2 linked regions of the Roseimicrobium gellanilyticum genome follow. The main gene of each other region encodes a partner of the protein of the gene in region 2 in a complex. Links are inferred from orthologs where the notes say so. Each region holds a gene or a part of one and is shown on either strand. Other genes may lie near its edges.

Region 1 (16,626 bases), on a different replicon or contig from region 2:
AGTCGCTTCATCGACGACAAACTCCGGTGTCGCGGTGATGGATGTATCGTGGCGGATGAGGATGCGGTACCTGGCATTCAGCGAGACGGGAGAGATGAAGAACCGGGAGCCGTGATCCAGGACCTTGAGCAGCTGGCCGGAGTCGTTGTGCACGGTCTGCCACTCTCCGGCCCGGTCCTCGTATTTTAGCAGGATGAGATAGGGGTCGCTGCGTCCCACTTGAAATCCAGGATACATGCGGATGTCGCCACTGATGGCTCCCGCTGGCTCCATGGGGATGTCGATGTGCAGAGGTCCGTCACCAGCCTCGATTTTCTCCCACTTCCGATCAAACCGGTATCCGGTGATGCCGCCGGAGTAGATGTTCAACTGGGTGTTCAATGGGGCGCGGACTCTGCAAATGCCGTCGGTGACCTTGTGGGAGGTGACGGTCGAGTTCTTGATGACCAGGGGTACTTCACCATTGAAGGGAGGGCTGCCTTTCGGCGTGGTGAATACGAGTTCCACTTCGCGTGTGGCCTCAGCCGAGGGAGTCGCTTTCTCGGGTATCGAGAGACATTTCAAGGTCCCGTCTTCGATGCGGAATCGGAGATCCTTCATGCTCGAGGTGAAGTCGGTTTCCCACTCTTTCTCATAGACTCTCAGTTTGAGCTTTCCCGGGGATAGCTGGCGGAACTCGAAGGAGGCAGTGTTCGATGCGTCTGCCTTCACGCTTAGGGGTAAATCGACCGCGCCTCCGCTTGGGCCGAAATCCTGGTCGAGCCGGAGATAGATGTTGGAGTCCTTCCGCATCACCTTTTTCTCCGGGTCTTCAATCGTGCCGGAGAACACAAGTTCGGGTTCGAGTTCGAACTTGAACACACCACTCTCTCCGCCCATCTGCACAAATTTTCTGCCATAGCCGGGGGCTTCAAGGAGAAGGTCGTAGGTGTCATTGGGATGGCAGATATTGAGTGCCAGCTTTCCCTGGGCATCGGAGGGCTCGGCGTTCATCCGGGGCATGATGCCGTAGCCATAACCGTGGTTGAAGGCTCCGTTATCCCGTCTCCGCATCTCGCACAGCACATTCACTCCAGCAATGGGCTGCTGGGTCCGCGCATCTGCCACCGTGCCGACGATGGGGGTGCTCTTGACGAGTGTCAGCGTGACGGGCTTGTCCTTCTCGAAGCGAACGTCCTGAAAGCGATTCCACTGGTAGCCATAAGCGCGGATGTCGAATCGGAAGCTAAGTCCCTCCAGAGTGTTCCCGGGAATGCAGGTGCCTGCTGCGTCAGTGCGTAATGGTCCTTGCCGATAGAAGTCGCATTCAGGAGCGAGGTAAACGGTGCAACTGAGCTCGGCGTCGGGAATGGGTTGTCCATCCTTGTCCACCAGCTTGAGAACGGCGGGGAATCCTCGTTCGATGACGAGCTCGAAAGCACCGTGGTTCTTGTCTGGACCATCAAACGTGGCCTGAGTTATGGCGGGGGCATACCCAGGAGTCCATGAGCCCACATGCATGCGGCTGCCCTTGCCCCTGACGGTTTCTTGCTGACCAACTCTGTTGCCAGAGTAGAAGGACGTGTAGCCCTTGGACCAGGCGGTGAGGCCGATGTCCTCCTTGGGCTTGGATCCGTCGGCGGTGCGCACAGTGCCGGTAGCCTTGATTTCTTGGGGAGCGGCATTGTCCTCGGTAATCTTCAAGGCCTCGCGTTCTTGATTGATGACGGTGATACGCTCCTCTGGTGTGAGGGCGCGGGCGATGCGAGGAACGGCCAGACCGCAGACGACGAAGTAAAGCGCAATGCCCGCCACACTGGTGATGCCGAAGCGCTCGGGGAGAGATGTGAGGCGGCCGTGCTCGCCGAGGCCGAGGATGCGCTGGATGCGATGTTTCAACGATCCCATGCCGGTGGCGGCGAGGGCGAACTGGGCGCCGCGCCACTCCTCCGCGGCGGCGAGGGCGCGCGCATAGGTTTTGCCATCGCCTTTCCATTGCAGCACGAGGTCGTCGCAGGCGAGTTCGCCAGTTTGACGCACGGTGCTGGCGAGGGCGTGCGCGGCGGGGTTGTGGAAGAGAAGTGTCTCCACCACGGTAACCCAGAACTGGAGGAGGGGATCACGACGCTTCAGATGCGCGAGCTCATGCAGCATGAGGGACTCCACTTCCGCGAGGCTGAGCCGTGAGAGTAGCGACGCAGGAAAACAAATCACGGGGCGCAACCAGCCCACGACGAGTGGGACGCCGAGCGCGGGGCACACCAGCACGCGCACATGGCGAAGACCGGCACGATTGGCCCATTCGACGAACTGGGCAAGCCAAGCAGGCTCTGGATCGGTGCCTGTATGTTTCAGTCCTGCAATCCATCTCCAACCAAAGAGAAGACGGATGGTGAGAAGCGTGAGGCCAGCGAGCCACGCGGTGGCAAACCAGATGGGAAGCTGTGCCACCCATGACGTCTTCGAGGCTTCGGCAACAACAAAGGCGTCGGTGGGGCGCGTGGGTGGTGCGGTGGACAGTGGCACCACGGTGACGTCTGATTTCTCAGGGGAGGCCGCGGGAGGTGGGGGTGCAGGTGATTTGGATGCGGCTGGTGCGATGCTGGCGTAGACGTGTTGTGCGGGTTGCGGCTTTTCCGGTTTGCCGACCTGCATCCAGATCATCGTGATCACCGGGACGAGTGCGAGGGCCGTCAGCGTGAGCCACGCCAGCCGGTGCTTCGCAGCGGCGGAGAGATGATGACGTCCCACGGCAAACACAAGTGCCAGCAGCGCCCAGAGGGTGGCGCCCTGCCACAGCGAATGCACCAGCACCCAGCCGAGGTCTTTGAGCCAGGGGGATTGGAGGAAGGTGCTCATGACTTCTTCGTCTTGCTGGCTGGTTTCGCGTCTTCTTCCGCGTCGAGGTTGTCGAGCAGCTTGCGTATTTCCGCGCGTTCCTCCGCGGACACTTTCTTCGTGGAGAGGGCGCCGAGGACGAGCTGGGCGGCGGAGCCTTCGAAGGCCTGCTGCAGGAGTCGTCCCAGCAGGCTGCGTTGTACGCGCTCTTCCGGCATGGCGGCCTGGTAGAGGTGGGTGCGTTCGGATTCGTCGCGGGTGACGAGGCCCTTCTCATGCATCACCTGGAACTGCTTCAGCACGGTGGTGTAGCTTCCTTTCGCGCCCAGATCCTCCCACACCTGACGCACGGAGGCGGAGCCGAGGTTCCAGAGGACACGCAGGAGAGGGAGCTCTGCCTCGGTCGGTTCCGGACGGGAGGGGTTTCGGACTTTGGGAGGGCGCGGCATGATGGAAAGAGTGGTGTACGATATTAATCGTAATGATGCGCAGAGTTGGTGGAATGGTCAACGATAATAATCGTAGATGTGCTGGTCCGTCGCATTTTCCCGGTCGTGATCCTTGATATGACCCCGGTCTTGTCGGACAAAGCGACCTCCTTCCTCATGGCCAAACCTCCGCCTCCGCCCACCTTCAAGGACAAGATTGCCAAAGTCACGGATCGACTCCTGAGCAAGCACGCAAAACAGGCGCTCACGGACCCTGGGATGCAGAAGTGGGGCATCAACAATCTCATGCGTGCGGCGAAGCGCTACAATCGCTGGCGCTATGGGGAACGGGAGAAGAAGCACCAGAAGGCGTACGACAAGAAACTGACTGAGCTGATGGAAGAGCATGGTGGGCCGGGGCACTATCCGCCGAAGATGGTGATGCAGGATGGTTGGGCGATTGATACCTCCATGTCCCTGCCGGGGCTGGACCGCCTGCTGGATGAGGCAGGGCAGGTCGCCCGTGAGCGTGCAGGAAAGTCACACACCGACGTGCAGCAGCCCTACTTCCGCAATCTCATGGTGTATGAGGATGTGATGAAGTATCCCTCGTGGCTGGACTTTGTCACTTCTCCGGATGTGCTCGCGACGGCCATTCACTACCTCAAGACCATCCCGGTGCTTTCCAAGACGCGTCCTCCGGGGATTCGCTTCATGGAGTCCAATCAGAACCTGGACCCGAATCCTCCGGGGCCCTTCTCCGAAAGCCAGCTCTACCACATGGATCTGCATGACCAGCCTCTGGTGTATGTGCTGGTGCTCATTGATGATTGCACGATGGAGTGTGGTCCGTGGCATTTCCTTCCGGCGTCCGTCTCGGATCGCGCCATCAAGGCGCTCGGCTACCAGAAGCGCGGCGTGCGCTACCGCGTGACGGATGAGGAGATGTACTCCGTGATCGATCCGAAGGAGGCGCAGATCTTTGCCTACCCGAAGGGGACGGTGCTCTTCATCGACTCCAGCCGTTGTTTCCACTACGGCAGCCGCCTTTCCTACAAGCCGCGCCTGCAGATGATGTATGCCTACACCTCCGTGACGCGCTGTGACTTCTCCCAGACCTTCATGCCTGCCTTTCCCTATCCGGTGAAGAAGACAGACTCACGGCTGAGGAAGATGGTGCTGAAGTGAAGGGGGGCGGAATACGGGTCGGAGATTTGGAGTGCTGGAGCTAGCTCCAGCTTTCGGGAGCAGAGCTTGCTCTGCGTGAAGTTACTCATGATGCAGAATATGCTGGAGGGTAGCCACCTCAGTTCTGGCTTCACGGCAGCAAGCTGCCTGCAGAAAGCTGGAGCAAGCTCCAGCAGTCCAAGTTTGCCGCTTCCTCCCGCAACATGGCAAGGGCATGGTACCCGACGGCGGGATGACAACGTGCACCATCCTAGCCCTTCCCATCCAGCAGCGCTTCCACGGTCTTCAGGGTTTCATCCGCGTTCAGGATCTCCACATGGCCGTGGATGAAATGTCTCCAGGACTTCGCTGCCTGTTTCACGCGCAGGTCGGTTTCACTCTGGACGGTGACCACACCGTCATTTTCACCCCTGAGATAAAATGGACCACCCTTGATGGACCCATAGATCAGGTGATGGGTGGTGCCCTTGGGCAAGGGGGTGTTGTACATCTTCACAAGGTAGTCGCTGTTGGGGGCGACATCGATCCATGAGGGCACTGGCTTTTTCAGGTGGCGGATGCCTGCCTCCGCGGCCTTGTGCCCGCCCCAGGGTGTGGAGATGCTGATGAACTCCGGGATGAAGTTGACGCCCTCCTCCGCCACGGCCTCGGTGATGGCGGGTCGCGAGACGAGGCCTCCCATGCTGTGAGCCACCACATGGCACCTGGAGAATCCATGGCGCTTCTTCAGCCCGCGGAGGCCCTGAGCCAGCACATTGGAAACACGGCCCAGCCTCATGCCGCTGGGATAGTGGTAGAACCAGAGCTGGTACTTCGTGCGGTCAAAGTTGTTGATGAAGTAGTGCCAGTCCTGCGGGCTGCCGCCGATGCCATAGACAAAAACGACCGGGATGCGCCTGGGGTCGTAGGGCTCGGTGAAGTAGATGCCGAGGGTGTTCGTGGTGAGGAAATCAAGGGGACGCCAGAGACCGCTGCCGCCGGTGTCCGGGGCAAAGCGTGCCTCATTCAACGAGGCAACGTCTCCCAGTGCCACATTCACCTTTCCACCCAGCTCCAGATTCTCCTTTGGTCGCTCAATGGCGGTACCCTTGGGCAGACCGTGGTCGCGTGTCAGGGCGACGGGGAGGATCTGGCTCACGGTCACGCCATCGGAGAGCGGGCGTGGTGAGATGTCGCGAAGCACTCCCAGCGGCTCACCGGCATCGTACTTGTGATTGTCATTTTCATCCGTGAAGGCGCCGACGCGATAGACCTCTCCCAGCCGCAGGTGAAAGGCGGCCAGCCCGTCTTCACGCACCTCCTGGAATCCTGCCGAGTCCTTGCGCTTGTCCCCGTCCATGCGCCACGCGAGGGCGTAGGTGGGGGCGGGGCCTTTGGGCGCTGGAGTGACCTGGATGGCGATGCCTCCCTGGGCTTCAAGACTCTCCACCTGCTTGCGCAGTCCGAGCAGGGAGCAGGAGGAGAGGAGGCATGCCAGGGAGACGGGGAGCGCGGCGGCGAGACACGGGAGGCGTTTCATAGGGAGTGTGTCGGGGAATCACCAGCACAAGCACAAGCACTGCCACAGCCCGATGGCTGAAGCGTGCTAGTTCATCAGGCTCTCGTACCACATGTCCACGCGCTTCTGCCGGGCGCGCAGTTTCATTTTCCGCTTCTCCTGCTTCTCGTAGTACTTGTCGTTTTTCTCCCTGAGCCTGTGGCTGTACGAGGCGGGGCTTTCATCTTCGTCCGAGGCGCATGAGGCAAGCATGGGCAGGCAGCACAGGGCGAGTGCGGCGCAGAGGAGGGGGCGGAGGCGTTTCATGATTTTCGCAGGGAAAAGAGAAGCACAGGGGTGCCTGAGCCCGCCAGTGCAAATTCGTGAAAATCGCCGGTCAGGGCCATCGGATGGAAGCTTCGCCATGGCGGCTGACGTACCATGGATGATGAGCACTGGAACCCAAGTCAATCCACGCACCCCGGAAAACGTCGTCGTCCTGGGGGCCTCCCCGAATGAGGAACGCTACGCCAACAAGGCGATGAAGATGCTGCTGGAGTATGGCCACCAGCCCATCCCGGTGAATCCCGGCTTTGACGAGATTCTGGGCATCAAGTGCTTCAAGTCGATTACGGACGTGCCGGGGCCGGTGGATACGGTGACGCTGTACCTGGGCGCGGCGCGCTCGGAGCCGTTGATGGCGGACATTCTCGCGGCCAAGCCAAAGCGGATCATCTTCAATCCGGGGGCGGAGAATGAGCGTCTCGCGGAGGAAGCGAGAGCCAGGGGGATTGAAGCGCTGGAGGCGTGCACGCTGGTGCTGTTGCGGACGGGGCAGTATTGAAGGGTTGATGGTTTTTGGTTGATAGTTGATAGCCTGAACCTCCCCAACTCAATCAGGCTATCAACTGTCAACCTTGGACTATCGACCAAACAAAAGCCGCAGGAGCTCACCCCTGCGGCTTTCGAGTTTGTGGGAGTACGGGTTGGTTGCTGATTGAAATCAGATGATGCTGTCGTCGCCAGTCGGCTGGTCTTCCGGGGCGGAGCTTTCGGTCGCGTAGATTGGCTCGTGCTCGACGTGGACGCTTGGGTCGTTCGGGTGAACTTCCTGCTCCGGTGCGGCTTCGGCGACGGCCACGGAGGTTTCGGCGGAGCCTGCCACCGCCTCTTCGGCGACGGGTGCGGCTTCCACGGCAGCGGCTGCCTTGGCGGCCTTGCCTTTGCCTCGCTTGGGCTTGGTGGGAGCGTCCAGGATGGCGTCCATTTCCGCCTCGCCACCGCGTCTCACACGACCGCTCACGGTATCCGCCACGGTGGGCTGTCCGTCTTCGAGCGAGACCTTCTCGTTGGTCATGCGCACACCCACGGGCTTGCTCACACCGAATTCCTGCATGGTCACCCCGTAGATGACATCTGCGCGGGACATGGTGCGCTTATTGTGCGTGACCACGATGAACTGGCTGCTGGTGGTGAACTTGTCCAGCATGGTGAGGAAGCGGCCGATGTTCGTTTCATCGAGCGGTGCATCGAGTTCGTCCAGCACGCAGAAGGGGCTCGGCTTCACCATGTAGATGGAGAAGAGCAGGGCCACTGCGGTCATGGAGCGCTCACCACCGGAGAGCAGGCTGATGGTCTGCAGCTTCTTGCCGGGCGGCTTCGCGATGATGTCGATGCCCGTTTCGAGCGGATCGTTTTCATCCTGCAGCATGAGGTCTGCCTGCGAGCCCTGGCCGAAGAGTTCCTTGAAGTTCTCCCGGAAGTTCGTGCGCACGAGGGCGAACGTCTCGCTGAACATCGTCTTGGTGGTTTCGTTGATCTTTGCGATCACCTGCAGGAGTTCCTCCTTGCTCTTCACCAGATCGCCATGCTGGGTGTCCAGGAAGTTGTGGCGCTGCTCGAGTTCTTCGAACTCATTGATGGCATCCAGATTCACCGGGCCCATGCTTTCCACGCGCTGGCGGAGTTCGTTCACGATCTCCTGCACGAGGCTCCAGTCGGGCTCGCCTGCCGTGGTGGAGAGCAGGTCGTCGAACTCGGTGGTCATGCCATCCATCATTCGCGCTGCGGCTTCGCTGGCCGCCTCATCGGCATCCGCAGCCTCATTCGCTGCAGATTCTCCCTCCGAATCCAGGCCGGAGTCATCGCGTCCGGACATCGTGTTCTTCCGCTTGGTATTGCGATCCCGGCTCTTCTTCTGCTCCGCGATGGCGAGCAGCAGCGTGTGTGGGTCAGGCTCGAAGGTATCGAAATTGAGATGGTAGCGCTCCTGAATCTGGTTGGTCAGGTTCTCAAGTTTCAGTTCCACACGGGTCTGCTGCACCTCGGCGCGGCTGCGGTGCTCGGTGAGTTCGTTCTGGCGGTTGCGGTACTGGTTGAGTTCATTCTCCAGCAGCGTGACGCGTTCGAAGGCCTCGTTGCGACGCGCGACAGAGGCCATGCCTTCCGAGTCGATGGCGGAGAGGGCCACACGGGTGCCCTCCAGTTCTTCCGTAAGACGGGCGTTCTCGGCATTGGCAGACTCGATGCGCTGGCGCCAGATGAAGCACTCATTCTCAAAGCGGCCGATGGAGCTTTCCAACTCCTGCATGCGGTCCGCCAGGGGCGCCTTCTGCTGTTCGATGTTTTGCAGGGTATTCTGCTCGAGTGCGAGGGCGGTCTTCAGTTCATTGAGGAGCTCGGTGCTCTGCACTTCACGACGGATGACCGATTCAATCTGCGACTCCAGCTCATGCTCGCGGGACTGCACGGACTCAAGCTGCTGTTTTGCCAGCTCTGCGACTTCCTGGTGCTGCACGATCTTCGCTTCACCTTCGCTGAGACGGCCAGCGATCTGGCTCTGCTCCCAGTCGAGGCTGTCGAGCTTCGCGGTGGCCTGTTGCAGAGCACGCTGCACCACGCTCACCTTGCCCTGGAGCTGGCTGATGGATTCGCGGTTGTACTGGTAGGCATCGCGGGCGTTTGCTTCCTCGCGCTGCTGCTCCTCCAGCTTCATGCGGAGTTCTTCGATGTACTCCTCCTTCGCGACGACTTCCGTGTCGAGACGCTCGACGTCGACGCGCAGTTCGCGCAGCTCGGTCTCACGGCGCAGGGTGGAGGTGGCTTCCTCCTTGGTCGCACCGCCGTGGATGACGCCGTGCACGCTGAGCAGCTCGCCCTTCAATGTCACGAAGGTGAGGTCGGAATGATGCGGCTTGAGACGCAGCGCCGTGGAGAGGTCCTCCACGATCAGCACATTGTGCAGGAGGCGCTCCATGAGCGGCTGCACGTCCGGCTGAGTCTTCACCTTGTCGAGTGCCCAGGCAATGCCGCCACTGGGCATGAACTGCCGCTCGCTCGCGGTGTGGCCGCTGAGGAAGGTCTGCGGAATGAGGGCCGCCTTGCCAAGACGCTGCTCGGTGAGCTTGGTGATGATCTCTTCGCTGAGCACCGCATCGGAGAGCAGCACCGCTTGAAGATGATCACGCAGCGCGGATTCCAGCGCGGAGATGTACTGCGGCTCCACCTCGATGGAGGAAGCCACGAGGCCGCGGATGCCGCCTTTGATGCGTTCCGGATCATCGAGACCCTTGATGACATTCTGCGTGCCCTGCTCGAGGCCTTCGCCTTTCTCCAGGATCTGGTTCAGCACTTCCAGGCGGGAGCGCTTCTGCGTGAGCTGGCGCTGGAGGTTGTTCGCCTCTTCGCCGGCGGCGTCGCGCTGGCGGCGCATCTCCGCGATGTTGTTCGAGATGTCCTTGAGCTTCTGCTCAAGCTCTCCACGCTCGGCTTCCTGCTCTTCAATCTGGCGATGCAGGTGGTCAAACTCGACCTGACGTCCCTGACGCTCCTCTGAGGCGCCGAGGCGATCGTGTTGCAGCGCTTCGTGACGCTGGCGATCCGCGGTCATCTGACCGGAGAGGTTCGCTGCCTTCGCTTCTGACGTGGCGATTTCACTCTCCAGTGTGCGGAACTGCTCACGCAGGGTGCGGCGCTCCTGCTCCAGGCGCTGCCGTTCGGGGATGATGGAATTGTGAGAGACGATGTGCTCCTCCAGCGCGTACCGGCGTGTTTCAATCGTCTCGCGGATGTTGGCGAACTGCTCATCTGCCTGGGCGAGTTCACGACGCTGACGGTCCACCATGTCGCGGCTGCCGGCGGCGTCTTCTTCGTTGCGCTTGATACGCCCTTCGAGCTCTTCCACACGCTCGCGATTGAATTCCACCTTGCTCTCCGCCGCCTGGATGCGGGAGCGGTGCTCCTGCGACTGCTGACGCAGACCATTGATGGTGGACTCCACCTGGTGATAGGCTTCGCGTGTTTCAGTGACTTCGGCCTCCTTCGCGTGGATGCGCTGGTGCAACTCATTGAGCTGCGTCATGAGGGAGATAAGCTGGTTCTCCGTCTCGCTCTTTTCACCGGTGAGATCGGTCCAGTGCTTGTGACCCAGGTGCGTGTCGAGCGTGCGCAGATCCTTGTGCACGACCTGATAGCGGCGTGCCTTCGCGGCCTGGCGCTGCAGCGTGCCCATCTGGCGTTTCACTTCCGCGACGATGTCCGCCACGCGGATGAGATTCGCCTCGGTGTACTCGAGTTTGCGCAGGGCTTCCTTCTTCTGGCCCTTGAACTTCGTGATGCCGGCGGCTTCTTCGAAGACCATGCGGCGGTCTTCCGGCTTCGCGCTGATGAGCATGTCAATCTTGCCCTGCTCCATCACCGAGTAGGCTGCACGACCGATGCCGGTGCCGGCAAGGAGGTCCTGGATGTCCTTGAGACGGCAGATGGTGTTGTTGATGCGGTACTCGCTGCGTCCGTCGCGGAACACACGGCGGGCGAGGGCGACCTCATTGTAGTCCACACCGAGTCCCACTTCGCAGTCCGCCAGGGTGAGCACCACCTCAGCCATACCCACGGGCTTGCGCTTGTCCGTGCCGTTGAAGATAACGTCCGCCATTTCCGAGCCGCGAAGTGCCTTGGCGGAAGTCTCGCCGAGCACCCAGCGAATGGCGTCCACCACGTTGGACTTGCCGCAGCCGTTCGGGCCCACGATGCCGGTCACGCCGGTGTGAAACTCGAAGTGGGTCTTGTCCGCGAAGGATTTGAATCCGTAGATGTCGAGAGCCTTGAGGTACATGGTCAGGGAAGAAGCAGGCGTGTGAGGGAAGGGAAACGGAAGTCAGCGCTGGGCCGGAGGGAACGGGCTTTGCTGGAGAGAAGGGAAAAGATCCAAATGCGCAGAACGAACTATCGTTTTGGAGAGATGCCGTTGGTTGCTGCTGGAAATTAAAGCGTTTCGTGAGTCCGCTTCAAGGCGGAAATGTCACGGAACACAATATATAGTGGGAACCGTTGTTTGACAGCCACAATCTATAGGGTGCGATAACCTGAGGCGCTTGTCGGCGGCAATGTGAATAACGTTGTGAACAACCGGTGCAGGCGCCTACTTGAGAGGCGATTACACTATTCACAAATTTATCATGATAATAAGCATATCTTAACTATCTGAATATGCGAGCCGGTTTGTGACCGGTCGGGAATTTGTTTCGCATGACGCATGACGAGTGCGGCAGACCTCCACTTCTGGACGTCAAATGCCGATATGAGCAGGCCAGTCTCAGGGATGGAGACGTAACCGGAAGTACAACTCCATGAAAAGCCTCCCTCGAGCTGTCGCGATTGTCTCCGCCTTGACCCTGGCCCTCGTCATTGTCCGGAATGCCAGCCAGGCGCAGAATGCCGATTCTCAGGGAACGGCAGCCGCCAAGCAGCCGGAAGACTCCACGCCATTTGTCACGGAGATCCCTGAGGGCTATCGCGACTGGAAACTGATCTCCGTGGCGCGTGAAGAGGGAAGCATTGATGACATCCGCGCCGTGTTGGGGAATGACATCGCCATCAAGGCATATCGTGAAGGTGCCACACAACCGTTCCCTGATGGCGCCATCATCGTGCGGCTGGCGTGGAGCCTTGTTTCATCCGAGGAAAACAACAAGGCCTTTGGCAGGGAGCAGTCCTTTGTGGCGGGCGCTCCGAAGAACGGAGTGCAGTTCATGATCAAGGATGCGAAGAAGTATGCGGCGACGGGCGGTTGGGGGTATGGCCAGTTCGACAATGACAGTGGCAAGACGGTGGAGAGGGCGAAGCTGGCGACATGCTATCCATGCCATCAGGCGATTGAAGCGCGTGATTATGTCTTCACGCACTATGCGCGGTGATGATGTACCATGTAGCTTGGACAGTGGCTCTACGTATGGCGGCTGCCTTGGTGATGAAATGACAACTGAGGCTGACGGAGCGCTTTGCGTCTTGGAGTGCGGTGGCAAGCGATCGAGCGCGACACCGCTTTGAACGGAGGTGCTGACATACAACACCTCTTCGCATTCCAAACATTGCTGTCCTGGTCACATCCGAGCTTGGGGTGTTGGTGAGTCTAACGTATCGTCATGATGTGGGCTCCGTTCAAAGCGGTGTCGCGCCTTAGCGCTTGCCGCCGCACTCCAAGACGCAAAGCGCAGATCGCACCCGTGAGAGCAGTGACTGCTTCGTTCCTGAAAAATCTATCATGAAGTAGCGGCAGTATCGCAACCATGTCCCCTTGGCCTTCTCAAAAATCTTAGGGCTGCACGGTCACTCGCAACGTGCCGCCGCTGCTGATGCCGATGAAATGAAGACCGGTGGCGTCGGTGTAGAATTGGCTGGGAGACAGGGCCACGCCGTCCTGATAGCCCGTGTAGGTGGCGGAGGGATTGAGGGTGCTGCCGTAGCCGAAGTGGTAGTCGCTGGTGGGAGCGGCGTCTGCGTCTACCTGAGCGAGGATGCCGGTGGTGCTGTAGGTGGCGGAGATGGCCGGTGCGGCGGCACTGCATTCAAAGATGGCTGCGCCACCGAGGTGCACGACGCTGCCATTCACCAGGGTAAAAGAGACGACAGCTCCGCCTTGATCGCGCACGGCTGCGAAGGCGGCGTCGGTGGTGATGGCCCCGGCATCGTAGTCGGTGCCAGGCGTTGAGCTGAAGGTGAGGATGTCCGTGTATCCTCCCGGCACCTGCAGTTCCACTGCATGCGCTGTGGAGGCGGTGGTGCTGAGACGTGTGGCGGCGATGGCTGTCGCTGCGGTATCGCGAGTGCTGAGGATGGTGAGGATGGAGCCATCATTGCTGGTCAATGCTCCCTGCACGCCCGAGATGGTCTGCTCTGCGCCGCCAAAGGTTTCAGCGTAGTAGCCGGAGAGATTGTTGCCGGTGAGCGCACCGCTGCCAGCCATGAAGACATCGCAGGATTTGGTGCCCTTGTCCCAGCGGTATTGCAGCAGATCGGTCGTGGAGGAGACCTGGGTGCGCGTGCCGACGGGGTGCCAGTTCACCTGGTTGGTGACTTGGGCGGAGTTGTTGAAGTAGTCGAGCACGACGAAGTAGCTCTCATCGATCATTGCCAGCGTGCGGGTGACGGTGTTGCCGCTGCCATTGATGCCTGTGACCGTGGTGCTGCTGAGATCGGCGAAGCGATTGGTCTGCCCGCCTTCATTGATGCTATCGAGCCAGGTGGAGACACCGATGTTGGCGCCGTTGGTGATGTAGGAACTGGTGCCGTTGACAGTGGGAACGTTCTTTCCGGTGACGGTGTTGATGTAGTAGGCGCGATTCGTGGAGCTGGTGACATTGGGTCCGCCACCGCTGGTGACGACGCGGGACTCGCCACCGTCGTAGATGACCATGTCGAGCGGGTTGCGCGAGTTGTGGCGGGTGTTGATGAGTTCGTCTGAAGAATGATCCGTGGCGGCGATGAGCGTGGCCTGGCGACCGCTGGTGCCGTGGGCGCTGCGCAGCACCGTGATTTCCACATCGGCCGAGCTCAGGAAGTTGGTGGGTGAAGCGGTGGGTACGGCTGCGGCAACGCTGTTGTCGACTGCGAGGAAGCGTGTGGCGGTGTGGTACTGGTTGTTCTCGAAGTTGCTGGAGATGGGAGCCGCCGTGAGGTTGGCGCGGGACCAGCGCAGCTCAGAGCCAAGCGAGGTGCTGGTGTATTCACCCCATGCGAGGTCAGGAGTGAGATAGGTGCGCAGACCTTCTTCAAAGGGAGCGCTCGAACCGTCCGGCTGGCGCGTGAGGAGGGCGAAGGTGAAGAGCGGTTGGAGATTGGTGAACCAGTTCACTCCGGTGGCGTTCTTCACGTGATGGGCGGTGCTCACGAGATTGTTGAGCGAGTAGTTCGCATACCAGGAGCTTTCACGATACCAGCCTGTTTCATCAGCCATGCGGTTGAGCGCGGCGTTCACCAGGGTCTTGCCTTTGGTCAGCCAGGTGTTGGCGGTGGAGGAGTCACGCAAGGCCAACGCGGTGGTGATGATGGCGGAGCCGAACTTCAGCGCGTAGTTATCATCGGGGTGGAAGGTGTTTAACTCAAGGTTGTTGCGTCCTGCATCAGCCCACTGGGTGATCTTCGAGCGCATGGTGGTGATGTTGGCTGCGGTGAGATTGGGCGAGCCGCGCAGGAGATCGAAGGCCTCGGCCATCGATTGCAGTCGTCCGCTGTCATAGATGTGCTGGAAGCGATTGGAAGGCTGGAAGAGGATCCAGGCGGCGCGGCTTCCCATGCGTGAGATGGCGGTGGTGGCCACGAGGGCGTAGCTGGCATAGGTGTTCGGTGGTGTTTCACCGAGACGTTCAAGAATGGCGGCGCCTTTGGCGATGCTGGCGAGGGTGTCTTCGTTCGTGGCGGAAGCCAGGGAGCCGAGCTGGCCATTCACGTAGCTGCGCACGCTGTTGCTGTAGCTGGAGTAGAGCGGGTCGGTGGCACGTGCCTGTAGCGATGCCACGGATGCAGGCCAGATGAGCGGCTGGGAGGACGTGGCGGGCAAGGCGAAAGTAGTATTCACCTGGATGCTGGCACCGGGGAGGAGAGGAGCACTGGTGATGCCAAGAGTCACGAGCGCGAGGAAGCGGAGAAGGGTGCTTTTCATGGGCGTCTGAGTCTGAGAGTTTGATATTGAATGAGGGTTCAATGCACTCGACTGACGCGGGGGATGGTCTCAAAAGGGGAGGGAGGAGACAAGCCAACACCGTGTGGGTGGGCAAAGTTGAATGATGTATTATGGTGTGAGGCGTGGGGCGGGCATGATTGTGGGAGGGTGGGGCACAATGGTGGGAGGCAGGTTTGCGGAGTTGGCGCGTCTGGGACAGGCGGGGTGCCGTGCCGTTGGGTGCGGGTTGGGGTGCAGGGAGTTCAACACAGAGACGCTGAGATGCAGAGGAACTTCGGAGACTGAGGTAGGTGAATGAGTCCTGTAGATGTGCAGGCGATAGCGGCGATGATTTTTTCAGCGCACGCGCGGGTTCACTGTATGGTTAGAATCATGGACGGTGATTCTCGGACTTGGCAGATAATTCTGGATGGCGTTCGTTCGATGCCTGGAACGCAGGAGATGCTAATCGTGCTGTTTCTCGCATTCGCGACCATTGCTGGCAACGCAGTGTTCGCGCTTCACTACCGCCGTGTGGGTAAACCTGTCTTCAAATCACTCTTCAATCCCCGGAGCTTTCCCATTGGTGACTTCAATGCGCGTGAGTGGATGATGCTGGTGGGAGTCTTCGCCGTGTCTTTTGTCCTCATCGTGTTGATTGCCAAAGCAGGATAGTCCGATGGTGTTTAGTGGGGCCATTGAGCATCTTTGACCAGGGGATCTCGCAAGATGCGGGTCAGGGTGAAGGGTGTTCAACGCAGAGACACAGATATGCAGAGGAACTTCGGAGACTGAGAAATGCGTGCTAACCTTGCGAAAGTGCAGGCTACAACGGAGTTGATTTTGCCTGCACCCTTGCGGACTGGCTGTATTTTAAGCGACCCTACGCGCCCTTGAATACCTCTGATTACTCTCTGAATTTCCTCGATCAGACGGCCACACTTCGATTGAACCCAAAGTGGGAGGATGTTCGCCAGCTTTTGGATACACGAGGAGTCGCGGCAGGGCAGGCGATACTATTTTCCTGCGATCACGCAGGTGGGCTCGACATGTCCGTGTGGTTTGCTTTGCCCGATGGTAGTATCATTGATGCCGTCATGCGGAAGGACTCGGCGTCGAGCCGTTACGTTTCGATTGTGCAGTGGCGGAAGGATGAAGCGACGGATGATGAGATGCTTTTGGCGCGGCGGATCACCACAAACAGTGAGCTGGCTGCTGCATTTGCCAAAGCTGTCGAGAGTTATTACGCCTTCCAGAGCTGTTGCGGAAAGCACTGTGCGTCTTTCGTCCAAGGCGCCTAATTTTGCGCTTACGACGACATGATGGTTCGATCCGAGGTTAGCTACTTTCCGGCGAAGGTCTGTCTCCGTGCGAGTGGACGACTATCAAGCCGTCCACCGCCAGCGGGTTTGCGAATCTACGATTGGAGGATGAATACGCGGCCTGACCATGTGCTGTTGTGAATTTGGTCATCGCACTGTGGTGGCAATCGTTGCGTTCCGCGGCCTGAATAGCTAAGCTTGGGCATTCTTCTGACCAACGAGCTTGATTTATGAAGCGATGGCTTAAAAAAATCATTGTCGCAGCAGTCGTGGTCTTCAACCCTCTCACGATTTTCGTTGCTTGGATCGGAACGGCATGGTTGTCCAACAATCGCCCCGAGACCGGGACGAATCTGAGTGCTGTAGACTGGCTGCCTCAATCGGCCTCTGATATTTCCTACTATGAGACCTATTCATGGACTGCGTGGGAATGCACCATGAGTGAGGAGGACTTTC
Region 2 (14,845 bases):
TTCCCTTATGTGGCAAATGACTTCCTGACCAAGCTGCCCGAGACGCTTCACGTCCTCGAAGACAAGCAAGGCAACAAGTACGAGACGGACCCCAAGGGCTCTGACGTCATCAAGGCCAAGCTCGGTGACAACCTGCGCTCGGAGAAGACCATCTCCTACTCCGGCGGTGGTATTCTCGGTCCGATTGTCGGCACTGTGCTGCTGGTCGCGGTCTGCATCGTGGTGGCCCTGTTCCTCGGCATCTCCTCAGCGGTGTACCTGAGTGAGTATGCCAAGCATGGCCGGTTCATCGAGATAGTTCGTTTGGCCATCCTGAATCTTTCCGGCGTGCCTTCCGTGGTGTTCGGTCTCTTCGGCCTCGGCATCTTTGTCTTGAGTGCGCCTGTCTTTACGGATGTGCCCCTGGATCGCTCGCTGCTGGTCATACCGCTCGGCTTCACGAAGCTCAGCTTCCAGGGCTGGGATGCCTGTGTGATGAGCGGCGCCTTCACGCTAGCCTTTGTCATTCTCCCGGTGATTATCACCGCCAGCGAGGAGTGCCTCCGCGCGGTGCCGCAAGGTTTCCGTGAGACCTCCCTCGCGCTGGGCGCCACACGCTGGCAGACCATTTGGAAGAGCGTGCTGCCCTTTGCCATGCCGGGCATCCTCACTTCCAGCATCCTCGGCATCGCCCGTGCCGCTGGCGAGACCGCGCCCATCATGTTCACCGCCGCTCTGGCCTTCAAGGACAAGCTGCCCTGGCAGAATGACGGCGCCTGGCCCCTGGTCGAGAATCCGGGCTGGATGGGGGAAGTCGTCAATGGCTCGAGTCAGGGCGTTGCCTCCCTCACGGAGTCCGTGCAGGCCTTGCCCTATCACATCTACACCATCGCCGCGCGCATCCCGCAGAGTGAGTACTCAGAGCGCGCCCAATATGGGTCGGTGTTCGTCTTTCTGGTGATCGTGCTCGCATTTGCCACTGCGAGCGTGTTGCTCCGTCGCAAACTCCGCGCCAAATACAAATGGTAGCCGCCCCCCCACAACCCCGTACCTCCTCTGTGGATCTGCCCCCCGCGCCCAGCGAGCCCCAGGAACACGCCGAAGCTGTGTCGACCACACAGCAGGAAGGCATCATCTCCGTGCGTGGCATGGACTTCATGTATGGCGCCAAGCAAGCGCTCTTCGGCGTCAACATGGAGATTCCTGCGAACCAGGTGACCGCCTTCATCGGACCTTCCGGTTGCGGCAAGTCCACCCTCCTGCGTTGCTTCAATCGCATCAATGACCGCATCCCCGGCGCCCACATCGGCAAGGGCAAGGTCATCATCAAGGGCAAGAACATCTATGATGCGGATGTGGATACCACCCAACTCCGCCGCCAGGTGGGCATGGTCTTCCAGAAGTACAATCCCTTCCCCAAGAGCATCTACGAGAACGTGGTCTACGGACTCCGCATCGCCGGGGAAAAGCGGAAGAAGGTGCTCGATGAGGCCTGCGAACGCGCCCTGCGTGAAGCTGCCCTCTGGGACGAAACCAAGGACCGTCTGAAGACCAATGCCTTCGGCATGTCCGGTGGCCAGATGCAGCGCCTCTGCATCGCCCGCGCCGTGGCCGTGAAGCCGGACATCCTCCTCATGGATGAGCCCTGCTCCGCGCTCGACCCCATCGCCACCCTGAAGGTGGAGGAACTCATCGTCGCCCTGCGCAAGGAATACACCGTGGTCATCGTCACGCACAACATGCAGCAGGCCCGCCGCGTGGCTGACCTCACCGCCTTCATGTACCTCGGCCAGCTCATCGAGTTCGCCGACACCACCACCATCTTCAGCAACCCGCAGCAGAAGAAGACCGAGGACTACATCCGCGGCCAGTTCAGCTGAGGAAGGGTCGATGGTTGAGAGTTGATAGTCGATAGCCTGAGAACTGAAGCTCGAAGCCTCCCACAATCGCGCTCATCAGCGAACACCTCCGGGTCACGGCCCTTGTCCCATTTCCCCTGTCCTTATCCCTTCCCCATGTCCACCGCTACTGCCCCAGCCCTCAATCTCGCCAAAGGCACGCAAGCGTCCACCACGGGAGGACCGCAGGTGAAGATCAACGGAGTCGACTTCTGCTACGGCTCGAAGCAGACTCTCTTCGATATCTCCCTGGATATTGCCAACAAGGAGGTGACCGCCTTCATCGGGCCTTCCGGTTGCGGCAAGTCCACCCTGCTGCGTTGCATCAACCGCATCAACGACCTGATTGATGGCGCTCGCATCACGAAGGGAAACATCACCCTCGGTGGCCTGGACATCAATCACCCGCATCTCGATGTCATCGCCCTGCGCCGCAAGGTGGGCATGGTCTTCCAGAAGTACAATCCCTTCCCCCGCAGCATCTACGAGAACGTCGCCTATGGACTCCAGGTGGCTGGTGAGAAGGACAAGAAGGTCATCGCCGAAACCGTCGAGCGCAGCCTCCGCTCTGCCACGCTCTGGGATGAAGTGAAGGACCGCCTGCATGAAAGCGCCCTCGGCCTCTCCGGTGGTCAGCAGCAGCGCCTCTGCATCGCCCGCACCCTTTCCGTGAAGCCGCAAGTCGTCCTCATGGACGAGCCCTGCGCCGCTCTGGATCCCATCGCCACCGCGAAGATTGAGGAACTCATCACCCAGCTCAAGGAGCAGTACACGATTGTCATCGTGACGCACAACATGGAGCAGGCCGTCCGCGTCAGCGACCGCACCGCCTTCTTCTACCTCGGCAAGCTGATTGAGTTCAACGACACCATGAAACTCTTCACCGCCCCTGAGAAGGAAGAGACGGAGCGGTATTTGAGCGGACGGATGGGGTAGGTGGGAAGAGAGGTGAATTGTCCATAAGGAAGCTCCGAGGCGGAGCCTCGGAAGTACAGAACGCTTCGAAGCGTTTGTGAGAACTCTTTCACTCCCCCGCCAGCAACAGCTCCGGCGTGTCATCTCCCGCTGCTTTCCCCTTCGCGACTTTCGTCTCTTCTTCACCCACCGCACCCGCTTCGGTGCCAGCATTCTCATTAGCCACGGCGACGTCTTCCGGCGTCGGAAGTTTCACGCGGCGCAATTCGGCGGCATTCGGAAGGTCATCCAGGGTGCGGATGCCGAAGTGGTCGAGGAAGAGGTCGGTGGTGCAATACAGCAGCGGGCGACCGGGGAGGTCGGCGCGGCCTTCGATTTTCAGAAGGTTGCGGTCAAGGAGCTGCTGCACCATGGCGTCCACAGAGACACCGCGCACGGCTTCAATCGCGGACTTCGTAATCGGTTGGCGGTAGGCCACGATGGCCAGGGTCTCCAGGGCGGGACCGCTGAGACGCTGGGGTTTCTTGCCGGGATACAGCGCGCGGCACCATTCGCCGAAGCTGCCCAAGGCGCACAATCTCCAGCCAGCGCTGCGTTCCACGATGGTGAAGCTGCGCTCGTCCTTCTCGTAGTGGTCCGCCAGGGCATCCAGCGCGGCGCGGACGTCTTCGTCCTTCACGGATTCCAGAGCGGCCTTTTCCTCGTCGAGCTCGGGGACATTTTCCTTGCCGGCATCCTTCGCCTCTTTGATCTCTTCCTTGGCCTCGCGCACGGTGCTCTGGATGGCGCGTACGATGTCCGTCACCGTCAGGGGCTCCTGACTGGCGAAAAGGAGAGCTTCAACGATGCGGCTGAGTTCCATGGCGATGCGATGCGGATGGGCACTTTGAGGGAAAAGCCAGAAGGGGCAAGGAAAAAGGGGAGTAGCGCGTTTGCGATTGCTGAGCGGTGGCTGAGCAGTTGTTGAGCGATGGTTCTTGAGAATCGCGGAGCGTGGCACGAAAAAGCGGCAGGAGGTGAGTCCTGCCGCTTTGGAGAGATGGGGCTGAGGCTGAAAGGCTTCTGGAGAAGCCTTCTACGTTGGGCCAGTCGTCCTTAGTTCGAGGCGATGACCGTACCGGCGTTCGCAGTCGGGGGAGTCCAGTTATCCACAATCTGGACGGTGGTACCTCTCGGCGCGTTGTCGAAGATGAAGTGGGCGCTCTCAATCGGCATGCGCACGCAGCCGTGGGAGGCGGGGTAGCCGGGGAGCTCACCCTCGTGCATGCCGATGGGCAGGTCGCCGATGCGCATCCAGCCGGGCAGGGGGCACTTGTAGATGGTGGAAATCTTCCCGCTGCGAATCTTCTCCGTGATGGTGAAGGTGCCGCGCTTCGTCATGCGAGGGCCGCGACCGCTGGAAATGGGAGTTTCGAAGGCGATGGCACCGTCCTTCAGCATGTAAGCGCGCTGCTGGCCGATGACGATCACGATGCGCAGGTCGCTGTGCTGGCGGGCCATCACTTCCTTGTACACACGGGGGGCGTCCTGCACCAGTTTCTGGGACTTCACCGGCAGGGCATCACCGGGCCGGGTGTCGCCACCGAAGAAGGAGGCAAGGCGGGAATTCGTGGGGCGGGTGATGGGGTCGGCGGCTTGGGCGGAGGTGGCGGTGCCGAAGACCATGGCGAGCATGGCGGCGCTGAGCACGGCTTCCTTCAGTCCGCGGCCCTCGACTTCGGCGGCGTCCAGCAGGATGCAACTGCTCTGGCCAAGGCCGGTGCTTTCCTGCCAGGAGGCTCCGGGGATGGTGCGGCGCACTTCTTCAATGCTGGGACCATCGGCCAGCCAGATGCCCAGGAAGGAAATCTTCGCGACGCCCTCTTCCAGCTTCACGGTCAGGAGAGGCACGGCCTCACCCTTGAACCCAGCGGCAGCGATGGTGCTGACCTCGCGCACAGCCTCCGAGAAGATGCGGGCCAGTTCCTCCGGCGTGCCGAGGAAGTGCTCATGGAGCATGGCGTGGCCGACTTCACGAATCACCCCAGCCCAGTCGAAGTAGCTCATGGCCGGACGGGCCTCGATGAGGGGCAGGTGGCTCTCCGGCTCAGGGGAGATGCTCAGGAGCTGCAGGGTGCTGTCGTCGTCCAGGTCGCCGTCATAGGAGACGTCGTTGTTGTGCATCACGAAGGTCGCGGCACGGGTGGCGGCGAGCTCCTGGAAGACATTGAAGAGCTCCGTGGTATTGCCGACGCGCTGTTCTTGGCTGGCGAGGACCAGCTCGTCACCCTCCGTAGGCAGAAGGGTGCGGGGCACCAGGATGGAAAGAGATGCGGTAGGAGTGGCGACGGCATGCATGGCGATGGCGGGAGTGGAATTTTTAAGAAATGCTGATGATAGTCAGGCTGAAACGGAAACGGGGAAGGGTTGGGGTTGCGGCGGAGAAAATGAGATTTGATATGCTTGGAGAGTGCATGTCAGGCCGGAGCCGGTTGTGACGCGAGCGTGGGCAGGCGCAGGCGTTTCCGGTCCGGGAGGCCGCTGGCTATCTGTTGCAGCAGGGACTTGGCCTGCAAGGGGGAAGTGTGCGGAAAAACGGAGAGAATCCTCGCCAGAAGTCCGGCGGCACGCGGCGCGGCGAAGCTGCTCCCGGTGGCCTCACGGCGGATGCCCCCCTTCCACGGCACATTCACCTGCACCCCCAGCGCGGCGAATTCCACCAGGGTGCCGGGAGGATTCCGGAAAATCATGTCCCGCTGCGGGGTATCCAGCATGTTCACCGTGATCACGCTGGTGAAATCCCCGGGCCACTCGGGCTTGCGGAAGTCATCGTTATTGCACGCGGCCACCACGTGGATGCCCGCCAGATAGGCATCGTCCACCCAGTCCTTGAACATGAGGATTTGCGACTTCAGCCGTGCGCCGAAGCTGCAGTTCAGGATGTGATAGCCACGCTCCAGGGCGAGCCGTGCGCCGAAGCAGATCATTTCGCTCTGCGACTGGTTCTTCGCATCCAGCACGCGGAAGCTGCCAATCTCCGCCTCCGGAGCCATCTCATGAATGATGCTGGCGACCGCCGTGCCGTGGCCGAAGAGGTCCGTGCGATTTCCCGGCTGTGCTTCGAGGATGCCCATGCTCTCCTCCATGCACAGGTCATCGGCGATTTTTACATCCTTCAGGTCGGGATGGTCCCACTCCACACCCGAGTCCAGCACAGCCACGCGGATGCCTCGCCCGCGTCCGTTGCGCATGGCGGCGGCAGCTTGCTCAGGCGTGATCCATCTGGAAGAGGGGCCGGACATGCTCGGTCAATCAATCCTCTTCCAGGCCGATGGCGGCACAGAGCAGTTTGTGGTCGAGCAGGCGCCCCATGAGACGTGAAAGCAGGTTCAGCTCCTCCACCGCCTCGGGGGTGAAACCACCGGGCTCAGGGCAGCCGAGGGTGTCCTTGAACTGATAGGCCGCGAGCACGCCGCGCATCTTCCCCGCGATGAAGAAGGGCACAAGCACGCGGCTGCACATGATGACACCCAGCCGCTCCTCCAGCGTGCTGGCCCCGGCGCGATTCTGCGAGAGGTTGTTCTCACAAAACGGCTGCTGCGTGGCGAGAATCATGCCGGAGAGTCCGGTATCCACGGGCACCTTGAGATTGTTCAGCCGATCTGAGTGCGGGCCCTGGTTGTAGGCGCAGAGGAGGAACTTCTGCTCCTTGTCGGCGAGCCAGACCACGCCTTCATGCGCCCCGGCATCGCGGAGGCAATCGGCGAAGAGCCGCACCATGAGTGGGTCCAGGAATTCCGAGAACGTCGCAGGACGGATGTGTGCAGCAAAGTTCCCCACCCGCTCCTCGATGGCCTGCGCATGCGGCGCGACTCGCGGGTCCGGCAGCCAGCGCATGGACGTGGTGTTTCCCAAATCAGCGTAGGAAGACATGGCGCGAGTTTAGCGCGAGCAACCCCATGCCGCAACAAGTGCGACGTCACATCGTGAATGGTCACACTTGAGGAATGGCCGCAAAAGAACGCAAAAAACGCAAAGAGGGACGCTGAGGTCTGCAAGCCCTGGGAGCGCTGGACTCTGGTCGGCGGAGGTGCGTGAACGCTCCATGACATCGCCATAGGCCCAAGGGGGGGAACGAGGCGTTCCCCCTCCTTGGGCCTGCGGTCGCACGCACAAAAGGGCTACTACCCCTCCTGTGTTTGTCGGCTCTTCTCAGGCTATCAACTATCAACCCAAAACCATCAACCAATCACGACTCCAGCGCGAGGTCCTTGGGTGTCTCGTCGCCCTCCTCCTCCGCATCATCTGACTTCTGCTTCATCCCCGCGGCGAGCTGCATGTGCGGGGGAATCGTCGCGGCGAGCTCATCAATCTTGTCCGAGGGACGCACCACCACGATCTCACCGAGCACGCGCTCCTGCTCCACTTCCAGGAAGTGCAGCTTCATGAGCTCCAGCATGGCGAGGAAGGTCACAATCACCTCGCTGCGGCTCGTGGCGGCGCTGAAGAGTTCATCAAAACGCACGCGCCCACCCACGGGCACGATTTCCAGGAGGTGATCAATCTTGTCGCTGACGGTCCACCGGTCATCCACGATCTCTCGCAGCGTGTGCGTATCCTCAAACTTCCGCAGCACCTTCTGGAAGGCCCGGATGAGGTCGAAGATGCCCACCTCGGCGATGCTTTCCTCGGGCGTGGTGAGGTCGGGGATTTCTGGCGTGGCGGTGAAGAGTTCGGCACCCTTGCTCTCGCGCTGGCCAAGGAATTGGGCGGCGTCCTTGAACTTCTTGTACTCCACCAGCTGGCGGATGAGCTCCCAGCGCGGGTCGTCTTCCTCCGCCTGTTCATCCGGCGGCTGCAGGTCCTTGGGCAGGAGCTCGCGGCTCTTCAGGTACATGAGGTTGGCCGCCATCACGATGAACTCACTGGCCAGCTCGATGTTCAGGGCCTTGAAGGTATCGATGTAATTCAGGTACTGGCTGGTGATGCGCTCGATGGAGACGTCATAGATGTCGATCTCATCCTTCTTGATGAGGTACAGCAGCAGGTCGAGGGGGCCTTCAAAGACCTCCAGCTTCACCTTGTAATCATTGTCCGTGGGTTCCACCGGGGGAGATAGCGGGCTGGGGGAGGGACTGCAAGCGGGAAAGGGGGAGGGGTGGGGCGGGCACTGATGGGGTAGAGTCGAAATGTTGGGCCATCCTGTATTGCTCCCGGAGGGAGCGCGGAATGGTAGCCCGTGGTGCCGGGAGCCTCAGCGACCACAACCACCGGATCTAGGGATGGAGTTTCCCAGCGTCCCGGAGGGCACGCCGGAAGAGGCTGACATGGTGACAGTACCCTTAAACAACCGCGCCACATCCTTCCGCCGTCACCTCCGGGACGGAACATCTTTGGTCTACGTGATCCGGTGGTTCCCGACCTGATTACAGGTCTCCACCACCGGCTGCCGTTCCACGCTCCCTCCGGGAGCAAGGGCCTCTCTGTGGATGTTCGCTACGCGTTCTACTTCCAGTGTACCCACCAATTGCCTCCAGATTCGCGGTCGACGGTCTCGTGGGATTCGAAGCCAATATGAACTTCCTCGCGCCCTTCGACAGGGTAGTTGTGAATGGTGAGAAGCTCCCTTAGTCGCGTATTCAGCAGGACGTCCCGCTGCAGCCGGTCCTTTTCATGGTCCGAACGGACGCAGATCCAATACACGAGATGCCTCGGATGAATGTCGTTTGCACCATAGTGAGTAACCCAGACTTTCTCCTTGGACGCCTCACTGGCAATCTTCTCAATCTCACGCTCAATCCGATTTGTGACCTGCGCGATGGGGGAGAGGCGGCCAAAAGGCATGAGGGCGAACAAGCGAGGCAACCTATTTAGTCTCCACCGTCTCCAGCAGTGGCGAGCTGAAGACGTCGCACGGGCAGATGACCTCCATCGCATAGGGCACCTTGTCCCCGTAGCGCTCCTTCAGAATCTTCTGCACGGCGGCGTGGGAGAGGTCGAGTTCCTTCAAGGTGCGGAGCTCTCCCAGCTTGATACCGGAGGCGCGGTCGTAACCTTTCCAGACGAGTTCCGAGCAGTAGATGCTTTCGTCCGACCACTCAAAGAGCCAGTCATAGTTCTTGCCCAGCATGGTGGTGACTTCCTTCTTGAGCGCCACCGTGTCCAGCTTGGACGGGTCCTTCAGCCGCTTGATAACATAGTGCTCTTTGTCCCCGCGCTTGATCCACTCGTCGAGCGGTGCCTTGCCCACGGGTTGCACCGCCTCGTACACGACCGGCTTCCCATCCTCGATGAAGATGACGCCCATGTGGGTGAACTCCGAGTGCGTCGCCGCTGCAATGGCGGCCGCCTGGCTCGTCAGCGAACGGTGGAAAATGATGTCGCCGTCGCGGACTGGGATGTCCGGGGAGTGAGGTGGCGTTTCCGCGAATGCGGCTGTGGACAGCGCGACTGCCAGTCCCAAGATGGTGGTGAAGAAAGTCACAGGTCTCCGGCCCATGGGAATTTCTACTCCTGATTGTGATTGGTGGCAACTGGGAGCGGAAGGCAATTGTGGAGGGGCGCTCAGGTGCAGAGTGGATGGTGCTTCGGGGGCTTGGGTGCGTGTTCGTTTCGCGGCGATTCATACACGTATCCCATGGTACTTAAGTGCCCGCCTGCCGTATTCTTCTTCCAAGGTGCCGAGGTTGAACGAGCGCGTTGAAATATGCGTGGGACGTCGCGGGTAGATGTTGCCCGCATGACACGCGCTGCCTTTCTCCTTTGCACCCTCGCGCTTCTGGTTGTCGGAGCTCGCCCTTCATCTGCGCAGGAAGCGGCACCCGCCTTCCGCGCTGGCGTTGCCGCGATCGACATCACCCCGCAGAAGTTCCCCGTCATCGTGAATGGAAACTTCACCGAACGACTCGCGCAGCAGGCCAATGACAAGCTGCATGCACGCGCCATCGCGATGGATGATGGCCGCACCAGGCTAGTGCTCTGCGTGGTGGACACATGCATGATGCCGCGCGAGGTCATCGATCAGGCGAAAGCTATCGTGGCGAAGGAGACCGGGTTGGCCATGTCCCACATGACTGTGTCTGCCACGCACACGCACAGTGCACCTGCGGCCATGGGCTGCCTCGGCAGCCGTGCGGACCCCGAGTACACAAAGTGGCTGCCGGGTAAGGTCGCGGAGGCGATGATGACGGCGCTCAAGAACTTGCAACCCGCGAAGGTCGGCTGGGCCTCGGTGGACGACTGGGAGCACACGCACAACCGCCGCTGGATCTACCGACCGGACCGCATCCAGAGCGACCCCTTCGGAAATCCCACGGTGCGTGCCATGATGCATCCGGGGTATGAAAGCCCCAATCATGTGGGCCCCTCCGGACCAGTGGATCCAGGACTCAGCGTGCTGGCCTTGCAAACGAAGGACGGCAAACCCCTCGCGCTCTTCGCGAACTATTCGCAGCACTACTTCGGCGCCTCGGCGGTGTCGGCGGATTACTACGGCGCCTTCTGCAAGCATGTGGCGAAGCTGCTGGGTCAGTCGTCCAGCGAAGGCCCCTTCGTTGCCATGATGTCGCAGGGCACCAGCGGCGACCTCATGTGGATGGACTACGGCAAGCCCAAGCAGAACATCTCCATGGATGCCTATGCAGAAGCGGTGGCGAAGCGGGCACTGGAGGCGTGGGGGAAGGTGGAGTTCCGCGACAGCGTGCCGCTCGGCATCGTGGAGAAGAAGATTCCGCTCACGTATCGTGTGCCGGATGAGGCCCGCCTGAAGTGGGCGCGTGAAACCATGGCAGTAGTGAAGGACCGGCTCCCCACGAGCAAGCCGGAGATCTATGCGAACGAGGCCATCCTGCTGCACGAGAAGCAGAAGACAGAACTCGTGCTGCAGGCGCTGCGCATCGGTGATCTCGGCATCACCACGCTGCCGAATGAAGTCTTCGCCCTCACCGGATTGAAGCTGAAGGCGCAGTCTCCTTTCACGTCGCATTTCAATATTGAGCTGGCCAATGGCGCGGAGGGATACATCCCACCGCCGGAGCAGCACAAGCTCGGTGGCTACACCACGTGGCCTGCGCGTACGGCGGGCCTGGAGGTGCAGGCGGAGCCGGTGATTGTGGAGACACTGCTGAAGGCTGCGGAGGAAGTGTCCGGCTTGAACCGGCGCGTCATGACGCAGGGCAGGGGAGCGTATGCGGAAGCGGTCCTTGCAGCGAACCCACTGGCATATTGGAGGCTGGATGAAGCGGTGATCCCGAAGGCCAGTGATGCCACAGGCTCGAAGGAACATGCCGCCGATATCGAAGATGGCGTGGCGCTCTATCTCGAAGGTCCCGAAGGTGAGGCCTTCTCAGGAAAAGACATCAATCGCGCCATGCACTTCGCTGGCGGCCGTGTGCATGGTGCAGTGAAGGAACTGGGAGATACCTACAGCGTGGAGTTCTGGTTCTGGAATGGACTACCGGAAGATGCCCGTCCAGTGACAGGCTACCTCTTCTCGCGCGGGCCGAATAAAGACCGCTCCTGTCCCGGTGATCACCTCGGCATCGGCGGCACGCATGCGGACGGGTCTCCGGGAAGGCTCATGTTCTACAACGGCGATGGCAAGCGCAAACTCCTTGCGGGTTCCACGCTTCTTTCCCAGAAGACCTGGCATCATGTAGTGCTCACGCGCTCGAAGAATCAGGTGCGTGTGTATCTCGATGGGAAGACCAAGCCCGAGATTGAAGGTGAGCTGGAATACACGCTGCCGCAGGGCGTGAAGGATGTCTTCCTCGGCGGACGCAGCGATGGCTTCGCGGGGTTGGAGGGCAAGATGGATGAAGTCGCTCTCTATAGCAGGGTGCTCACCGCCGATGAGGCGGCAGCGCACTACCGTGCCTCTGGACTCACACCGCCTCGTGCTCGCACGGAGACCTCAGCGCTTTCTCCAGAGGAATCCCTCAAGCGCATCCATGTGCCGAAGGGATTCGCTGTCGAGCTCGTCGCTGCGGAACCACTCGTATTGGACCCTGTGGCCTTCGATTGGGATGACCGTGGCCGCCTCTGGGTAGTGGAGATGGCGGACTATCCCCTCGGCATGGATGGCAATGGCAAGCCGGGCGGTCGTGTTTCCATCCTCGAAGACACCAACCAGGACGGCAAATACGACAAGCGCACACTCTTCGCGGAAGGACTGCGTTTCCCCACCGGCATCCTCACGTGGCGCGATGGCTGCCTCATCACGGCCGCACCGGAAGTGCTGCTGCTGCGCGACAAGGATGACGACGGCAAGATGGATGAGAGCAAGGCGCTGCTCACTGGATTCATGGAAGGCAATCAGCAACTTCGCGTGAATGGTCTCCGCTGGGGACTCGATGGCTGGGTGTACTGCGCGAATGGTGGACACACGGCGAACTATGGCAAGGACGTGAATGTCACCTCCACGCTCACGGGTGAGAAGGTGGCACTGGGCAGCCGCGACTTCCGCTTCAAGCCGGACACAGGTGAAATCGATCCGCTGAGTGGCCCCGCGCAGTTTGGTCGCACGCGGGATGCCTGGGGGCACTGGTTTGGTGTGCAGAACAGTTATCCCCTCTGGCACTATGCGTTGGAGGACCGTTACCTGCGGCGCAACCCTCACGTGGCACCGCCTTCGCCGAAGGTGATGCTCACGGAGCCCAATGCTCGTGTGTTTCCCGCCAGTGCGCAGGAGAAGCGCTTCCACAGCTTTGACCAGGCAGGTCGCTTCACTTCTGCGTGCGGCCCCACCATCTATGGAGACGATGCCTTGTTTGGCCGGCGTGGGGTGACGGATGCGTTTGTCTGCGAGCCCTTCCACAATGTAGTGCAGCATCTCGTGCTGGAGGACGACGGCGCGACCTTCAAGGCATCGCGCGATGCTTCCGAGAAGCTCGACTTCTTCGCCAGTGAGGATCGCTGGTGTCGTCCCGTGATGGTGCGCACAGGTCCGGATGGTTCGCTGTGGGTGGCGGACATGTATCGCTACATGATTGAGCATCCGCAGTGGCTGCCCACGCAGGGCAAGGAGGAACTGTTGGCGCATTACCGCGAAGGCGATGATCGCGGGCGCATGTATCGGGTGTTCGCGGGAACGAAGGCGCCGTCAGCCAATGCGGACCTGAGCAGGCTGGATGGTGCAGGTCTCATCTCCTTGCTAGCCAGTTCGAACAGCTGGCTGCGCGACAAGGCCCACATGATGTTGCTGTGGCGTGCGGACAAATCCGTGGTGCCGCAGCTCATTGGTTTCCTGCAAAATCATCCCAGCCCCTCCGCCCGTCTTCATGCGCTCTGGCTGCTGCACGGATTCGGTGCCTTGCAAAGCGCTCAGCTCATCGCTGCCCTGTCCGACCCAGTGCCAGGGATTCGTGAGAGTGCCTTGAGGCTCGCAGAGAAGACTCAAGACGCCGCGGTGATTCAAAAGGCCGCAGCCCTCGCGGGTGATTCCGACGCGAAGGTGCGCCTGCAACTGCTCAGCTCCCTCGGCGAGTGGAAACATCCTGCGGCCAGCGCTGCCTTGGTGAAACTGGCTCTGGCGAAGTCCGATGCCACACTGGAGCGCGCCGCACTGGCGGGCTCCGCCACCGCGCATCTGCCTGCGCTGGCAGATGCGGCATCGTCGAATCCCACCCTCATGGAGACGGTGGTGCGCACGGCGCTCGGAGCGGGAGATGCAGGCATCGTGCGCGACCTTGCGGCTCCCGTACTCGCGAAGGCAAAAACCAGCGACGAGCCCTCCCTTCGCAATGTGAGCACCCTTTTGCGAGCCTTGCGTGATGCGGGTAGTTCCCTGGACACACTGGCTGCAAAGCATCCTGAAGACGCTGCATGGCAAAGGCTGAAGGAGTCGAAGGGTGCGCTATTGCAGAAGGTGCGCGAGTTTGCGGCCAGTGGAGACGCAAGTCCTTCGGCTGCTCGTCTCATCGCGGCTTCCATCCTGTTGGCGGATGCCGGCGAAGGTAGTGGAGCCATTGAGTTGGTGGGGCGTTGGATGCAGATGCCTGCATCAGCAGAAACCTTCGGCGAGTGCGTCGCGTTGCTGGCCTCATCATCAGACCCGCGCATCCCAACGCTGTTGCTTGCGCAATGGAACGAACGCACACCGCGCCAGCGCGAAGCCGTACTGGATGCGTTGCTTGGCAGGGAAGGCTGGGCGCTGACGTTGTTAAAGGAGATCCAAGAAGGCCGCATCACCAGCAGCAGCCTCGATGCGCAGCGGCAGACGCGCCTTTTCAAGCATCCCGCGAAAGCGGTGAGCAAGCTCGCAGGTGAAGTCATCAAGGCACGCGATTCACGCCAGCAGGTGCTGGACAAGTTCCGCCCGGCGCTCTCGCTTACCGGTGACCCGGCAAAAGGAAAGCAGACATTCTCTCAAGCCTGCATCGCCTGTCATCAGCTCGAAGGCGTGGGCCTCGCCGTGGGACCGGACCTGCGCTCCGTGGTGCAGCATCCACCGGACAAGCTCTTCACTTCCATCCTGGATCCCAGCGCTATCATCGAGCCCGGCTTCACCGCTTATTTCTGCGACCTCAAGAGCGGCAGCCAGGTGTATGGTGCCATCGCCAGCGAGACCGGCAGCAGCGTTACCCTGCGCCTCGCGGACGGCAGCCTCAAACCCGTGCTGCGCTCGGAAATCAACAAACTGCAAAGCTCCAACCTGTCCCTCATGCCCGATGGCTTGGAGGCGTTGCTCACCCCGCAGTCGCTGGCGGATTTGATTGCGTATCTGCGGTTGCCGAAGTGAAGTAGCCACCACGCATCTTCCATCAATGCCCCTCTTCATCATCTCATGATCCGCCACACCGTCGTCTTCCGTTTGAAACACGCCACAGGCTCCGCCGAGGAGCGCGACTTCCTTGAGGCCGGACTGAAGCTCGCAGCCATTCCCGGTGTGGAGAAGTTTGAGGCGCTGAGGCAGGTCAGCGTGAAGAATCCCTACACCTTCGGCTTCTCCATGGAGTTCGCCTCGCAGGAAGCCTACAACTTCTACAGCAGCCACCCCGACCACGACCGCTTTGTGCAGGAGCGGTGGATTCCGGAGGTGGCGGAGTTCATGGAGATTGATTATGTGGCGGTTTCTT

The links.
Region 1: the proteins of DES53_RS00195 (region 2) and smc are in contact, whole or in part, in a crystal structure (PDB 3ZGX), measured with the Bacillus subtilis proteins. The link is inferred for Roseimicrobium gellanilyticum from one-to-one orthologs.

What each region holds. Positions count from the first base shown.
Region 1 is NZ_QNRR01000008.1:151,921-168,546, forward strand. What follows is about bases 6,714-11,399. They hold smc (chromosome segregation protein SMC), read right to left. Parts: upstream 11,024-11,399; coding sequence 6,914-11,023; downstream 6,714-6,913. Other genes in these bases: DES53_RS21030 (CoA-binding protein), read left to right, coding at 6,714-6,754. Also shown: DES53_RS21005 (M56 family metallopeptidase), read right to left, coding at 1-2,838; DES53_RS21010 (BlaI/MecI/CopY family transcriptional regulator), read right to left, coding at 2,835-3,266; DES53_RS21015 (phytanoyl-CoA dioxygenase family protein), read left to right, coding at 3,423-4,433; DES53_RS21020 (alpha/beta hydrolase), read right to left, coding at 4,684-5,952; DES53_RS21025 (hypothetical protein), read right to left, coding at 6,019-6,237; more of DES53_RS21030, read left to right, coding at 6,335-6,713; DES53_RS21040 (cytochrome P460 family protein), read left to right, coding at 11,538-12,104; DES53_RS33125 (autotransporter outer membrane beta-barrel domain-containing protein), read right to left, coding at 12,503-14,848; DES53_RS32555 (hypothetical protein), read left to right, coding at 15,164-15,523; DES53_RS21055 (hypothetical protein), read left to right, coding at 15,742-16,149. UniProt on the Bacillus subtilis protein: Required for chromosome condensation and partitioning.
Region 2 is NZ_QNRR01000001.1:41,422-56,266, forward strand. Bases 5,950-8,854 are described here. They hold DES53_RS00195 (segregation and condensation protein A), read right to left. Parts: upstream 7,879-8,854; coding sequence 7,021-7,878; downstream 5,950-7,020. Other genes in these bases: DES53_RS00185 (S8 family serine peptidase), read right to left, coding at 5,950-6,073; DES53_RS00190 (GAF domain-containing protein), read right to left, coding at 6,084-6,704; DES53_RS00200 (hypothetical protein), read right to left, coding at 8,277-8,615; DES53_RS00205 (YiiX family permuted papain-like enzyme), read right to left, coding at 8,638-8,854. In the rest of the region: phosphate ABC transporter permease PstA, read left to right, coding at 1-1,008; phosphate ABC transporter ATP-binding protein PstB, read left to right, coding at 1,002-1,859; phosphate ABC transporter ATP-binding protein PstB, read left to right, coding at 1,995-2,813; SMC-Scp complex subunit ScpB, read right to left, coding at 2,902-3,654; DES53_RS00180 (L,D-transpeptidase), read right to left, coding at 3,888-5,129; more of DES53_RS00185, read right to left, coding at 5,249-5,949; more of DES53_RS00205, read right to left, coding at 8,855-9,270; DES53_RS00210 (PVC-type heme-binding CxxCH protein), read left to right, coding at 9,511-14,508; DES53_RS00215 (Dabb family protein), read left to right, coding at 14,554-14,845. UniProt on the Bacillus subtilis protein: Participates in chromosomal partition during cell division. May act via the formation of a condensin-like complex containing Smc and ScpB that pull DNA away from mid-cell into both cell halves.